DNA from 4 places in the Geobacillus sp. C56-T3 genome. Region 3 is predicted to be linked to each of the others. Evidence: riboswitches for the same ligand, from Rfam matches in the RefSeq annotation. Region 3 holds a riboswitch; each other region holds the start of a gene.

What was found. A riboswitch is a leader RNA that binds a small molecule or an ion and turns the genes downstream of it on or off. The one in region 3 is predicted to bind S-adenosylmethionine.
Positions count from the first base shown of each region.
Region 1: another riboswitch for S-adenosylmethionine. It lies ahead of GC56T3_RS11390 (hypothetical protein); the one in region 3 lies ahead of GC56T3_RS14635 (bifunctional homocysteine S-methyltransferase/methylenetetrahydrofolate reductase).
Region 2: another riboswitch for S-adenosylmethionine. It lies ahead of mtnW (2,3-diketo-5-methylthiopentyl-1-phosphate enolase); the one in region 3 lies ahead of GC56T3_RS14635 (bifunctional homocysteine S-methyltransferase/methylenetetrahydrofolate reductase).
Region 4: another riboswitch for S-adenosylmethionine. It lies ahead of GC56T3_RS13935 (methionine biosynthesis PLP-dependent protein); the one in region 3 lies ahead of GC56T3_RS14635 (bifunctional homocysteine S-methyltransferase/methylenetetrahydrofolate reductase).

Region 1 covers NC_014206.1:2,304,992-2,308,822, reverse strand. The annotation lists gene opp4A (oligopeptide ABC transporter substrate-binding protein) at 1-1,526, shown strand, start outside; SAM riboswitch class I at 1,588-1,692, shown strand; gene GC56T3_RS11390 (hypothetical protein) at 1,793-2,098, shown strand; gene GC56T3_RS11385 (VOC family protein) at 2,115-2,498, shown strand; gene GC56T3_RS11380 (PaaI family thioesterase) at 2,680-3,162, shown strand; gene GC56T3_RS19700 (hypothetical protein) at 3,267-3,437, shown strand; gene GC56T3_RS11375 (PaaI family thioesterase) at 3,421-3,831, opposite strand, start outside.
Region 2 covers NC_014206.1:2,741,966-2,745,796, reverse strand. The annotation lists gene GC56T3_RS13555 (carbon-nitrogen family hydrolase) at 1-304, opposite strand, end outside; gene GC56T3_RS13550 (pyridoxal phosphate-dependent aminotransferase) at 402-1,589, shown strand; SAM riboswitch class I at 1,674-1,782, shown strand; gene mtnW (2,3-diketo-5-methylthiopentyl-1-phosphate enolase) at 1,854-3,095, shown strand; gene mtnX (2-hydroxy-3-keto-5-methylthiopentenyl-1-phosphate phosphatase) at 3,092-3,754, shown strand; gene GC56T3_RS13535 (methylthioribulose 1-phosphate dehydratase) at 3,751-3,831, shown strand, end outside.
Region 3 covers NC_014206.1:2,961,757-2,965,587, forward strand. The annotation lists gene GC56T3_RS14620 (hypothetical protein) at 1-443, opposite strand, end outside; gene GC56T3_RS14625 (uberolysin/carnocyclin family circular bacteriocin) at 742-972, opposite strand; gene GC56T3_RS19745 (hypothetical protein) at 1,002-1,178, opposite strand; gene GC56T3_RS14630 (zinc ribbon domain-containing protein) at 1,478-1,861, shown strand; SAM riboswitch class I at 1,975-2,077, shown strand; gene GC56T3_RS14635 (bifunctional homocysteine S-methyltransferase/methylenetetrahydrofolate reductase) at 2,149-3,831, shown strand, end outside.
Region 4 covers NC_014206.1:2,831,009-2,834,839, reverse strand. The annotation lists gene GC56T3_RS13945 (YjcG family protein) at 1-355, opposite strand, end outside; gene GC56T3_RS13940 (esterase family protein) at 455-1,183, opposite strand; SAM riboswitch class I at 1,371-1,481, shown strand; gene GC56T3_RS13935 (methionine biosynthesis PLP-dependent protein) at 1,683-2,786, shown strand; gene metC (cystathionine beta-lyase) at 2,790-3,831, shown strand, end outside.

The DNA of each region.
Region 1 (3,831 bases), 660 kb from region 3:
CTGAAATTTTGCAATTTTTTGACGAGTCGCTTTTCCGCACGAACGGCGACTATGAAATTACGAATGATGGCGCCGCGACATACGAACTATCTGAGGACAAAAAGACGATGACGATCCGCATTAAGGACAACGTCAACTGGCATGACGGCCAGCCAGTGACGGCCGAAGACTTAGAATACGCATACTTGGTCATTGGGCATAAAGATTACACAGGCGTTCGTTATGGGGATGCGCTTATTCAAGACATTGTCGGCATGGATGAATACCATAGCGGCAAAGCCGATAAAATCGCTGGCATTAAAGTGATCGACAAAAAGACGTTGACAATTACATGGAAGCATGCAAATCCGTCTGTGTTGACCGGCATTTGGGCGTACCCGCTGCCGAAGCATTATTTGAAAGACGTGCCGATCAAACAGTTGGCGCAGTCGGATAAAATTCGGAAAAATCCAATCGGGTTCGGGCCGTTTAAAGTGAAGAAAATCGTTCCGGGCGAATCGGTCGAATTCGTCCGCAACGACGATTATTGGGCGGGCAAACCGAACTTGGACGGCGTCATTTTGAAAGTCGTCAGCCCGCAAGTGGTGTTGCAAGCGTTGAAAAAAGGGGACATCGACGTCGCCGAATTCCCAACCGACCAATACGTGAATGCAAAAGGAACGAAAAACCTGCAATTCATCGGCAGGATCGACTTGGCCTACAACTATATCGGCTTTAAACTCGGCCATTGGGATGCGAAAAAGCAAGAAAATGTGATGGACAATCCGAAATTCCAGAACAAAAAGCTGCGCCAAGCCATGGCGTACGCCATCAACAACCAAGAAGTGGCTGATCGCTTGTATCACGGCTTGCGCTTCCCGGCGACCACGCTGATCCCGCCGTCGTTCCCGGGATACCATGACAGCTCGATCAAAGGGTACACGTATAATCCGGAAAAAGCAAAACAGCTGCTTGATGAGGCCGGCTATAAAGATGTGGACGGCGACGGCTTGCGCGAAGATCCGAACGGCAAAAAGTTTACGATCAACTTTTTGGCGATGAGCGGCGGCGATATTGCCGAGCCGTTGGCGAAGTTTTACATGCAATGCTGGAAAGACGTTGGCTTGGATGTCCAATTGGTGGACGGCCGTCTAGCGGAGTTCAACTCGTTCTATGACATGGTTGAAAAAGATGATCCGAAAGTGGACGTTTACGCTGCTGCTTGGGCAACGGGAACGGATGTCGACCCGTACGGCCTGTACGGCCGCAACGTCATGTTCAACTACTCGCGTTGGGTGAACGAGAAAAATGATGAGCTGCTGGAAAAAGGCCATTCCGAGCAGGCGTTTGACAAGGAGTATCGCCGGAAAATTTACAGCGAGTGGCAAAAGCTGATGAACGAAGAAGTGCCGGTCATCCCGACGTTGTATCGTTCCGCCATCTATGCGGTCAACAACCGCGTCGCCAACTTTACGGTTGATCCGAGCTCGAAGCTGACATGGAAAGATGTCGGCGTCACGTCCGAGCAGCCGGAAGTGGCGGAATAAACAAAAAAGCGATTGCTTCTATGGGATTCGATATGGTAACATGAAAGACAAATGATCATACGTCTTATCAAGAGTGGGCGAGAGAACGGGCTTGATGACCCCACAGCAACCTGCCGTAGGCAAGGTGCTAACACCTGCAAAGCGGTTTCGCTTTGGATGATAAGAACGGCTGCCCCCTTTCGCATCATTCCGAGGCGGAAGGGGGTTTTTGTCGATGGGGGGTGAAGGGGGAAACAGTGGAGAGGGACGTTTCCATCCGAGCTTGCATGGCCGCTCATCTTCCTGTTGCAGCGTTCGCCGTTCATGTCATGCGCTGTGTGCTGGCGGAACTCATCCGGTTTGACCCTAAGGCGGCGGTGCATGTCGACCGTGGGGACGGATACGTTCATTTGTATGGGGAAGCGCAAGGAACAGCCTTTTCGTTGTTGTTGACCAACAGTGAGGCGGACGAATGGAAGGCGGAAGGACCGTACGCCCTTGACCGCTACATATGGACAGAGCTTGGGAAAAAAGGGATTTTCCCGATGCAGATGACGCCGTATTTACAAGCTGTATGGTTAATGGAGTCATAGAAAGGAAGAGGGACGAATGGCAGTTAAAAAATTTGAACATGTCGGCATTCAAGTGAAAGACATCGAGGCATCGAAAGAGTTTTATCAAAATGTTGTCGGCTTGGAGCTGCTTGACGAAATGATTCATACGAACGGCACGATGAAATTGGCGTTTTTAGGGATTGGCGGCTCGATCATTGTCGAGCTGATCGAAGGATACAACCCGGATTTGCCGACGGAAGGAAAAGTGCACCATGTGGCGTTTACGGTCGAAGGCATTGAGCAGGAGAAAGAACGGCTTCAGTCGCTCGGTGTGCCGCTTGTGTGGGAAGAAATAACGACACTTCCGAACGGGGCGAAATATTTGTTTTTCCGCGGGCCCGACGGTGAATGGATCGAGTTTTACGAGCCTGCTCGATAAATGGCGTCACGCTAGGCGGCCAGCTGTTTGGGCCGCCTATGAATTTGCCGTCTGGCGATTGGCGCTTCGTTCCATTTTTCTTCGTATGGCCTTGCCTGCCGCTAGACAACAACCGTCCATGTAGGAGTCGTCGTCTTCTCGATTCAATGGTATACTAGAAAAAGAGAGGGGGGAGGATGACGTGGAAGAAATGATCGTGCACGCGATTCAAGACGACTACCCGGATGAATTCGCCTGGTGCTACGGCTGCGGCCGTTTGAATGAGCAAGGCCATCATTTCCGCACCGGGTGGCGGGGCGACAAAACGGTGACGGTGTATACGCCGCGCCCGGAACATACGGCGATCCCCGGGTTTGTGTACGGCGGGCTGATCGCCTCGCTCATTGACTGCCACGGCACCGGGTCGGCGGCGCTTGCTTTGCATCGGAAAAACGGCCACGAACCAGGGAGCGGGGAAACGCCGCCGCGCTTTGTCACCGCGTCGCTTCATGTCGATTTCGTCAAGCCGACGCCGCATGGCGTGCCGCTTGTCGCCGTCGGAACGGTGACGGAGATTCATCCGAAAAAATGGAAAGTGGATGCCGAAGTGTTCGCCAACGGCGAACTGTGCGCCCGCGGGCAAGTCGTAGCGGTCGTCATGCCGAAAACGTTTGTCCATGGGTAACAAGCAACGAAAGGCGCCGGAGAGCGGCTGTTTTTGACAGCGCTTTCTCCGACGCTTCGCTCGTTGCGCTCGGTCCGCTTGGGAAAAAGCGGACATCTTCGCAAGTGACATGTTCATCCTTGGATGGCGGGGCGAAACGGGTTGCCGATCGAACGCTTCTAGGCATGGCCGCTGCCAACAGCCCGATTCAGTTGGACCGGTTTGGCGCCTGCCTCGGCGCCAGCGTTGCACTTCCCTTCCATGAACGAAAGCGCTTTTTTACGGTTTATCCATAATCAGCACCGAGGAGGTCGCGCTCGCCACCTCTTTGCCGTTTTGCCGGACGACGGCGGTTACATAGGCGACGGTTTTTCCGAACCTTTCCACCCGCGCTTCCACTTCGGCTTCCCCTGCCGCTGCCGGGCGGTGAAACGTCGTCTGCAAGTTGATGGAGGCGTGCATTTGGTCATCGCGAAGCAAGGTCGTCACCGCATACGCCATGAGAATGTCCGCTGCCGCTCCGACGAACCCGCCCATGATCACCCCGTTGCCGTTGAGCAGCGATTCATGGATCGTCCATACCCCCTTCGCATAGCCGTCACGGGCTTCCGTCAAGCGGACGCCGAGCGTCTCATCGCACAGCGGCGGCGCGCTTTTTCCAGCAATGACGTCATGCAAGTTGGTGATTGG
Region 2 (3,831 bases), 220 kb from region 3:
GGTCGGCCACGATCATCGTGTTCGTCACGCCGGTTGTTGTTTTTTTAGCGACCGAGCCGGCGACGAGATGGATGCTGTGTGCTTGCGCTAGGCGGGAGGCGAACGCTTTCGCCCGTTCGGCGCCTTCGTCGGCAATCTCATCTAGGCGCGTCAAATCGTAGCCGGTCGTCCATAATTCCGGCAGCACGATGATATTCGCGCCGTCCTTGACGGCCGATTCAATGGCGCTTTCCGAGCGCCGTTCGTTTTCGTTGGGGTCGCCAAACGCAATATCAAGCTGGAGGCAGGCGATGCGGATCGTCATGAGTTTTCACCTCGAAAAAATTTTGCTTTACATTTTGCTTTTTACGATATATGATGTTGCACTAGAATTTCAAGAATTTTTTAAGAAGGTGTGGGCGATGACGATGGAAATTCCTTTTTCCGAGTTGCTTGAGCAGCTGCCAAAGCAATTTTTCGCCTCGCTTGTCGCAAAAGTCGGGGAGAAAATCAAGGCCGGATGCGACGTGATCAATTTAGGGCAAGGCAACCCGGATCAGCCGACGCCAAAGCATATCGTTGAGGCGATGCAGCGGGCGGCGGTCAATCCGAAATACCATAAATATTCGCCGTTTCAAGGCTACTTCTTTTTGAAAGAAGCCATCGCCGCGTTTTACGCGCGTGAATACGGGGTGAACATCGATCCAGACCGCGAAGTCGCCATTTTGTTCGGCGGCAAGGCCGGGCTTGTCGAACTGCCGCTTTGCCTCGTCAACCCGGGCGATGTGGTGCTTGTCCCGGACCCGGGCTATCCGGACTATTGGTCGGGGATCGCGCTTGCCCGCGCGCGGATGGAAATGATGCCGCTTGTTGCGGAAAACGGTTTTTTGCCGGACTATGAAGCCATTCCGGCGGCAGTGGCCGACCGAGCGAAGCTCATGTTTTTAAACTATCCGAACAATCCGACCGGCGCGACGGCGACAAAGGAATTTTTCGCGGAGACGGTGGCGTTTGCCGCTAAGTACGGCATTGCCGTCGTGCACGATTTCGCTTATGGGGCGATCGGCTTTGACGGCCGGAAACCGGTCAGCTTCCTGGAAGTCGATGGGGCGAAAGACGTCGGCGTCGAAATTTATACGTTTTCGAAAACATACAATATGGCCGGCTGGCGTGTGGCGTTTGCCGTCGGCAACGAGCGGATTATTCGGGCGCTTGAGCTTTTGCAGGATCATTTGTATGTCAGCTTGTTCGGCGCCATCCAGGAAGCGGCCGCCGCGGCGCTCCTTGGTCCGCAAGATTGTGTCACGGAGCTGGTCGCATTGTATGAGGCGCGCCGCAATGCGTTCATCGCTGCGCTCTGCGAGGCCGGCTGGGAGGTGCAGGCGCCATCGGGGTCGTTTTTCGCCTGGCTTCCGCTGCCAAAAGGCATATCATCCGCTGAGTTTGCCGACATGCTGCTTGAGCGGGCGCATGTCGCCGTCGCCCCAGGCATCGGGTTCGGCGAGCACGGCGAAGGGTATGTGCGCGTCGGCCTCTTGACCGATGAAGCGCGGCTTCGCGAAGCAGCGGAGCGGATCGGCCGCCTTGGATTGTTCGAAAAAAATTTTTGAAAAATGATTGACAACGCCAATCGGTGATGTCATAATTCAAAGTAAATTTGCCAATTGTTTGACAAGTGCATAAACGAGCAGGCTTTCTTATCAAGAGCAGGCGGAGGGACGAGCCCAATGAAGCCCGGCAACCGGCTTGGCGCGCGCCAAGCACGGTGCTAATTCTTGCAGCGGAAACGCTGAGAGATAAGAAGAGCGCCATGGATGAGTGACGCCTCTTCTTATGAAGAGGCGTTTTTATTTCGAGATTGAGAGGGATGAACGATGAGTGCAGTGATGGCAACGTATTTGCTTCATGATGAAACAGACATTCGGAAAAAGGCGGAAGGGATCGCGCTCGGCTTGACGGTTGGCACATGGACGGACTTGCCGGCATTAGAGCAAGAGCAGCTCCGCAAACATAAAGGGGAAGTCGTTGCGATCGAAGAGCTTGGCGAAAGCGAGCGGGTAAACGCGTATTTCGGCAAGCGGCTGAAGCGGGCGATCGTCAAAATCGCCTACCCGACAGTCAACTTCAGCGCCGATTTGCCGGCATTGTTGGTCACGACGTTCGGCAAGCTGTCGCTCGACGGTGAAGTGCGGCTACTTGATTTAGAGTTTCCAGATGAATGGAAGCGGCAGTTTCCCGGGCCGCGCTTTGGCATCGCCGGCATTCGCGAGAAAGTCGGAGTCCATAACCGCCCATTGTTGATGAGCATTTTTAAAGGCATGATCGGCCGCGATTTGGCGTATTTGACGTCGGAATTGAAAAAACAGGCGCTCGGCGGCGTTGACTTGGTGAAAGATGACGAAATTTTGTTTGACAGCGAACTTCTTCCGTTTGAAAAGCGGATCACCGAGGGCAAGACGGCGCTTCAGGAAGTGTACGAACAAACGGGCAAGCGGACGTTGTATGCCGTCAACTTGACCGGTAAAACGTTTGCGTTAAAGGACAAAGCGAAACGAGCCGCCGAGCTTGGCGCTGATGTGCTGTTGTTTAACGTCTTCGCTTATGGGCTTGATGTGCTGCAAGCGTTGCGTGAAGACGAGGAGATTGCGGTGCCGATTATGGCTCACCCGGCGTTCAGCGGCGCCGTTACGCCGTCGGAGTTTTATGGGGTGGCTCCTTCGCTTTGGCTTGGAAAGCTTTTGCGGCTCGCCGGCGCCGACTTTGTCCTGTTCCCGTCGCCGTATGGCAGCGTCGCCTTGGAGCGTGATCAGGCGCTTGGCATCGCAAGGGCGCTCACCGACGACCAAGAGCCGTTCGCTCGGGCATTTCCGGTTCCGTCGGCCGGCATTCACCCGGGATTGGTGCCGCTCCTTGTCCGCGATTTCGGCCTTGACAGCATCGTCAACGCCGGCGGCGGCATCCACGGCCATCCGGACGGGGCGATCGGTGGCGGACGGGCGTTTCGCGCGGCGATCGACGCGGTGCTGGCCGGCCGTCCGTTGCGTGCGGCGGCAGCAGAAAACGAAGCGCTGCAAAAAGCGATCGACCGCTGGGGCGTCGTTGAGGTGGAAGCATGACGAAACAGCTCGTTCTCTTTTGTGATTTTGACGGCACCATTACGGAAAACGACAACATCATCGCGATTATGAAACAGTTCGCCCCGCCGGAGTGGGAGGCGTTAAAAGACGACATTCTCGCTGAGCGCATTTCTGTTCAGGAAGGAGTCGGGAAGATGTTTTCCCTCCTTCCGTCCACGTTGAAGGATGAAATTGTGGATTTCCTGCGGCGCACCGCTCGGTTGCGCGCGGGATTCCGAGAGTTTGTCGCGTTTACGAAAGAGCGGGGAATCCCGCTTTATATCGTCAGCGGCGGCATCGACTTTTTCGTCTATCCGCTGCTTGAAGGGCTCATTGAACCGGAGCGCATTTTTTGCAACGGCTCTGATTTCAGCGGCGAGACCATTTGCATTACATGGCCGCATGCGTGCGACGTTGAATGCCAAAACGGCTGCGGCTGCTGCAAGCCATCGCTCCTTCGCAAGCTTGCCCGCCCGGACGGATACCATGTCGTCATTGGCGATTCGATTACGGATTTAGCGGTGGCGAAGCAAGCGGATTACGTGCTGGCGCGCGATTTTCTGCTCCAAAAATGCCAAGAGCTCGGCTTGCCGCATTCGCCGTTTGCGACGTTTTTTGACGTGATTGATGCGTTGCAGCGAATGGAGGTGATCGTATGAGCATCGTCGTGAAAAAGTGGAACGAGCTCGCGGAAGTGAAAGCCGAGCTCGCCGCCCGCGACTGGTTTTTCGCGACA
Region 3 (3,831 bases):
AGCTGTTGCCAATGAGCAACATAACCATCCATATACGCAAGATAAGAAAGCGACAGCCCATACATTCGAACCGCTTGGCGGGACAATTGCAGCAGCGGCACAATCGCCGCAAGCACGGCATAACCAATAGCGAATGATGCAATTCGAAAGAAAAAGGCAGAAAATGCGCCCATCGCTCTAAAAGTTGAGCCACGCACTATATGCGATGTCACATAAAGAAGCAACAACATCGTTTGTCCAAACCATACTAATGATGCGCCTGTGATCCCGAACATCACCATCAATCCAATTGAAGGAGGCAACCAAATCGGCAATAGCCGCAAAAGGGACACAGCATAGTGGATTTTGAGCAATCGCTGCCATACCTCGTCATCCCGCACCCCAGACAGACGCACATAATGATAATGATATTGACGTTGCAATGCCTCTTTGGATTCAAGCAAAACTCCTATTAAAGGACTGACAGACATAAAAAAGAGAAACGCCATGATCGCAGAAGGACGAAACATGATAAATGATCGAGTGCAAATGATCACAACCAATATCCCCGAAACAAGCCATTTCGCCGCTTCCACCAAGAACATGGTCATCTTCGGAGAAAAAGGCGATTTTTTCTGCAACGGCGCCAAACTACTTCGTTGTCGTTGTTGATATAACAGCCATACGAGTTTCACTTCTCTTCCCCCACATTGATTTACTCATTAGGAACGGCAGGGAGTTTTTCCCCTGCCGTTTTGCCTTTTACCATGCAATCGCCGCTGCTTTTCCTCGTTCAGCCACTATTTTTTTCACCGTCGCGACAAAAGCTGACCACCCAATTTCCAAAATGGCGTCGACTCCACCTGACAAAATAGCGGTGATCCCAAGAATAATAGAAATAAGCGTGGAGCCGGTCAGCACAATCGAAACAACCGTCGTAGCGACTGCCTGCGACACGCCGAGCGTCCCGGCAACAAGCGCTAGCAAACTCATAACCTATCACCTCCTTTCAAGAACATTCCTCATTTTATCTTCCGCAATAAACGGGAATACACCATCCCGTAGATCAAAACTGACGCAATCAACACCATTTTTTTCCATATTGGCGTCCCGGCCGCTTTTAAGCCAAAAGCAAGCACAATAAACACGACAAACGGCAGACTAATCAGAATAAAATACGGCCATGACCATTTTTTCACCCACTTCACTCCTGTCTGCGATGCGGTTTCTATTAAATTCCTTGTTAATATCATCCATTTTAATTATATACCTTGACTCTCACAAAAAAAAGAGAAACCGTTCGACGATTTTATCTTTTTTTAACACATTTCGACATATTTCGTGCTATTGGAATGAAACAGAGATGCTTTTAAGAGATTTGTACAAGGCAAGGGAGGAGATTCAATGATTCTTTTTTATTAGGGCATCCCATGTTCCCTACATCATCATATGGTATAATAATCCCAACCAACATGAAACGAATTAAGGAGGAATCCAGTTGAAAAGCATCAAACCCGGCCGCGGCCCGTCGATGCAAGGACTCTTCGGCAGCATCGCCGCTGTGTTGTTCGGCATCTTTTGGATGGTGATGGCATTCTCCATCACCGCGGACTCGCCGTTTCCCGCCGCCCGCTTTTTTCCGTTTTTCGGCCTTGTCGTCATCGCCATCGGCGTGTTTCAAGGGATTTACCATTACAAAAATGCGATGGGAAAACAACGCATGTCCTTATTGGACATTGTCGACAGCGAGGAAGAGCCCGACCCACTGAACGTCCGATTTGGAAGCCATAAACAGCCAAACAAGCATTGCCCTCATTGCGGCGGGCATGTGCAGCGCGATTTCCAATTTTGCCCCCAATGTGGAAAAGAGCTTCTCCGTTGATCCGAGAAATTCTTTTTTGAAATTTCCTTGCTTCACCGTATTGAATAATTTCGAAAAATACATTAAATTATATAGTAATCATCAAAACGCTGCCGAACAATTGCATACGGACATTCTTATCAAGAGAGGGGGAGGGACTGGCCCGGTGAACCCTCAGCAACCTGGCCCGCGGCCAAGGTGCTAAATCCAGACAGGCGGAAGCCTGGAAGATAAGAAGAAGCGAATGAAAAGTCTTCTTCTTATAGAAGGCTTTTTTCTTTTACTACGGAGAAACGGGGGAATCGAACGTGGGATTGCTGGATGAGTTGAAAGAGCGCATTCTCATCGCCGACGGGGCGATGGGAACGCTTTTATATTCGCACGGCATTGACCGTTGTTTTGAAGAATTGAATCTATCCAATCCAAATGAAATCGTCCATATTCATGAAGCGTATATCGCCGCGGGCGCCGACGTCATTCAGACGAATACATACGGCGCCAACTATGTGAAACTCGCCCGCTACGGCCTTGAAGATGAGGTGCCGGCCATCAACCGCGCGGCGGTGCGGCTCGCCAGGCAAGCGGCAAACGGACGGGCATACGTGCTCGGGACGATCGGAGGGCTGCGCACGTTAAACAAAAGCGTCGTCACGCTCGAAGAAGTGAAGCGGACGTTTCGCGAGCAGCTGTTTGTCCTGCTCGCTGAAGGGGTCGACGGCGTGCTGCTCGAGACGTATTACGATTTGGAAGAGTTGGAGACGGTGCTTGCCATCGCCCGCAAAGAGACCGACTTGCCGATTATCGCTCACGTCTCGCTCCATGAAGTCGGCGTCTTGCAAGATGGCACGCCGCTCGCGGACGCCCTTGCCCGCCTAGAGGCGCTCGGGGCCGATGTCGTCGGACTGAACTGTCGTCTCGGTCCATATCATATGCTTCGGTCGCTCGAGGAAGTGCCGCTGCCAAATCGAGCGTTTTTGTCGGCGTATCCGAACGCCAGCCTTCCGGATTACCGCGATGGGCGGCTTGTCTATGAGACGAACGCTGAATATTTCGAGGAAACGGCCAAAGCGTTCCGCGACCAAGGGGTGCGCTTGATCGGCGGGTGCTGCGGCACGACGCCGAAGCATATCGAAGCGATGGCAAAAGCGCTCTCCGACCGAACGCCGGTGACGGAAAAAACGGTGAAACGGCGCGCGGTATCTGTATCAGTGCAAGCGGAGCGGCCCGCCCCATCTCCCCTTCCCGAGCTTGCCCGCACGCGCCGCTCGGTCATTGTGGAGCTGGATCCGCCGAAAAAATTGGGGATTGACAAGTTTCTTGCTGGGGCGAAAGCGCTCCATGACGCCGGCATCGATGCGCTGACGTTGGCCGACAACTCGCTCGCCACGCCGCGCATCAGCAACGCCGCTGTCGCCACGATCATCAAGGAGCGGCTCGGCGTCCGCCCGCTCGTGCATATTACATGCCGCGATCGCAATTTGATCGGCTTGCAGTCGCATTTGATGGGCTTGCATACGCTCGGCATCACCGATGTGCTCGCCATTACCGGCGACCCGTCGAAAATCGGCGATTTTCCAGGGGCAACGTCCGTGTACGACTTATCATCGTTCGATTTGATCCGCTTGATCCGCCAGTTTAACGAAGGGCTGTCGTACTCGGGCAAACCGCTTGGGCAAAAAACGAACTTCTCGATCGGCGCTGCGTTCAACCCGAACGTCCGCCATTTGGACAAAGCGGTCGAGCGGATGGAGAAAAAAATCCAATGCGGCGCCCATTATTTCTTGACCCAGCCGATTTACTCGGAAGAGAAAATCGTTGAAGTGCACGAAGCGACCAAGCATCTTGACACGCCGATTTACATCGGCATTATGCCGCTTGTGAGCGCGCGCAACGCCGACTTTTTGCATCATGAAGTGCCGGGCATTACGCTCTCTGACGAGATTCGCGCCCGCATGGCCGCCTGCAGCGGCGACCCGGTGCAAGCAGCCAAG
Region 4 (3,831 bases), 130 kb from region 3:
CGATCGTAATGTGAGGCACGAACACAAACTCCGGCTTTCCGGCGAACAAGCCGCTGTGCAGTTGTTCATGAAGGCGCTCGAGCACGTCGTTTGGTTCCACCTTCAAATAAATGATGTTGCTTGTCGGGTAAAACGAGCTGAATTTGGTCACTTTGATCGGAATGGGAGGTGTTTCCGCCGCAATGCGGCGCAACTCTTTCGCCATTTTTTTTATTTGCTCCTCATCCGCTTCAAATGGGTATTTCAGCGTAATATGCGGCGGGATGAGGGCGTAATGGCTGTCGTACCGTTTCCGGTACGAGTTGGCGAAGTCCTGAATCCGTTTTGGCGGAAAGATCACAATGCCGTACTTCATTTTGTTTTCCCTCCTTGAACCAGTTCTTTTTCCACGCGCAGGAAACGCACGGAATTGAATGCGGCGGCTTCGACATCTTTGAAGTTGCTCCGTTTTGTCCTATAACGATAAAACAGCGGCTACGGCCCGGGGTACATCCGGCTGCCAATACGTCCACGCATGACCGCCTTCGAACTCATGGTACGTATAAGCAAACCGTTTTTCCATAAACAAGTCCCGCGCCATTCGATTCGGGGTGATAAAATCGCGCACATGGCCATCCGTCGTTTTCACCGCTGTTTCCTCTGTGCCAACAGAATGGTAAAGCGAAAGGAGCGATGGATCGCGGAATGAGCGGATGCGCGCCAATACCGAGTCATCGATATAGGGGGACTGCATGGCGATTTTCCCAAATGTATGCGGATACAACAACCCGGCTAGAAGCGACACCGTTCCGCCGAGCGAATCGCCGATCAGCGCCCGGCCTTTGCCCATTTGGTATGTCGGCAGTTCGCGGTCCAAAAACGGGACGAGTTCATGGGCTAAAAAACGAAGGTATGCTTCGTGCTTTCGGCCTTCCGGGTGGTATTTCTCGTAGCGGTCGTTGACGTTCCGATACGGGATGCCGACGACGATCGTCCGGTCGATTGTTCCTTCTGCCATCAGCGTTTCGATGACGGTTTTCATTTTTCCATACATAAAATAATCTTTGCCATCTTGCGCGATTAATAAAGAATATTTGTAAAGCGGCGAAAAATTGCTTGGCAAGTAGACGAGCAGTTCGATTTCTTCTTGCAGCTCTCCGCTGTACAACTTGCAGTCGCGCATCGTTCCTGTTGCTGTCGCCATGACCATCCTCCATGAAAGCGTAAGTTCATCTGTTATTGTAACATATTTGCGCCAAAAGATGTTAACGAAGGGCTCGAATTTTTTGCGAATTTGCCGAATCGTGCCATTCACAAAAAAATGGCTTGCAAAAACGGGGGGAATGCGCTACATTTTTTATTAAAATTAGAAAAATTGAATACGCGTCTCATTCTTATCAAGAGAAGCGGAGGGAACTGGCCCAATGAAGCTTCAGCAACCAGCCGCCCGGCGGCCAGGTGCTAAATCCAGCGAATTGAGCATTCAATTCGGCAGATAAGAAGAAGCATGACCATGTGCGTATGGAAAAGTCTTCTTCTTAGAAGACTTTTTTTATTTACTCAAGCGGCCGCTCCCATCAACCGCGAGGCGGTCTAGGACCAAGGCGCTCGGCCGTTGCCCGACAGACAGCGGCGCTTCATTGGGCGTCAAGTAGTCGGCCGTTGATCCATGATGGAATTTTCAGCAGAAGGAGAGAGATGAGATGGAGAAACTGGAGACGTTGTTAGCGCAAATTGGCAACCGGAGCGAAACAGTGACGGGGACGGTCAACCCGCCGGTTTATTTTTCCACCGCCTACCGCCATGCCGGCATCGGAGAGTCGACCGGGTTTGACTACATCCGCACCGGCAACCCGACGCGCAAAATCGTCGAAGAAGCGATCGCGAGACTGGAAGGCGGCGACCAAGGCTATGCGTTCAGCTCCGGCATGGCCGCCATTCAGACGGTGCTCGCCTTGTTTGAGAGCGGAGACGAGTTTCTCGTATCGGCCGACCTTTACGGCGGCACGTACCGCCTGTTTGAGCGCGGCTGGCGCAAGTACGGTCTTGGATTCCATTATGTCGATTTTACTGATCTCGCTGAGGTGGAAGCGTGTATCACCGAAAAAACGAAAGCGATTTTCCTGGAAACACCGACGAACCCGCTTATGCATGAGACCGATATCCGCGCTGTCTCCGAGTTCGCCAAGCGGCATGGGCTTTTGTTGATCGTTGACAACACGTTTTATACACCGGTGCTTCAACGCCCGATCGAACAAGGCGCCGATATTGTCATCCACAGCGCCACGAAATATTTAGGCGGCCATAACGACGTGTTGGCTGGCCTTGTCGTCGCCAAGGGCGAGGAGCTCTGTCAGCGCCTGGCCGAGTATCAGAACGCCATCGGCGCGGTTTTGTCGCCGTTTGATTCGTGGCTGTTGATTCGCGGGATGAAAACGCTGGCGCTGCGGATGCGCCAGCATGAAGAAAACGCCAGGCGCATCAGCGGCTTTTTGCGCGAACATGAAGATGTCACCGATGTGTTGTATCCGGGGAGAGGCGGGATGCTGTCGTTCCGGATTGCCGATGAAAAGTGGGTGAACGGGTTTTTAAAAAGCTTGCGCCTCATTACGTTCGCGGAAAGCCTGGGCGGAGTCGAAAGCTTTATTACGTACCCGGCGACGCAGACGCATGCGGACATTCCTGAGGAAATCCGCATCCAAAACGGTATTTGCAACCGGCTGCTCCGTTTCTCGGTCGGCATTGAGCACGCTGACGATTTGATCGCCGATTTGGCGCAGGCATTGAAAAACATGAAAGAGGTGTAAGCGATGGAACAGGAATGGGCGTTTTCGACGAAACTGCTCCATAACGAATGGAAAGTCGACCGCGAAACGGGGGCGGTGAGCGTGCCGATCCAGCACGCCTCCACGTTCCATCAGTTCGATTTCGATTCATTCGGCAAATACGACTACAGCCGCTCCAGCAACCCGACGCGCGAGGCGCTTGAGGAAACGATCGCGGCGTTAGAAGGCGGAACGCGCGGGTTTGCGTTCGCCTCTGGTATGGCGGCTATTTCAACGGCGTTTTTGCTTCTCTCAAAAGGCGACCACGTGCTTGTGACCGAAGACGTCTATGGCGGCACGTACCGGATGGTTACGGAGGTGCTCGGCCGCTTTGGCATTGAATATACGTTTGTCGATATGACCGATTTAAACGCAGTGGCGGAAAACATCCGGCCGAACACGAAAGTCATTTATATGGAAACGCCGTCCAATCCATTGTTAAAAGTGACCGATATTCAAGGCGTCGTCAAGTTGGCGAAGGCGCATGGCTGTTTGACATTCTTGGATAATACGTTCATGACGCCGGCGCTGCAGCGGCCGCTTGATCTTGGAGTCGATGTCGTCCTTCACAGCGCCACGAAATTTTTAGCCGGCCATAGCGACGTCGTCGCAGGATTGGCGGTGGTGAAAGATGAAGAATTGGGAAAAGAATTGTACAAACTGCAAAACGCGTTTGGCGCCGTCCTTGGCGTCCAAGATGCGTGGCTTGTGCTGCGGGGATTAAAAACGCTCCACGTTCGGCTGAAGCAGTCGTCTGAATCAGCGGCCGCCATCGCCAAGTATTTGGCTTGTCATTCAAAGGTCGAAAAAGTGTATTATCCGGGGCTTTCGCACCACCCAGGCCATGACATCCAGCGCCATCAGGCGGCCGGGTTTGGCGCTGTGCTGTCGTTCCGCTTAGCCGATGAAGAAGCGGCTCGGACGTTCGTCCGAAACGTCCGCCTGCCGGTGTTTGCTGTCAGCCTTGGGGCGGTCGAGTCGATTTTATCGCACCCGGCGAAAATGTCGCATGCGGCCATGCCAAAAG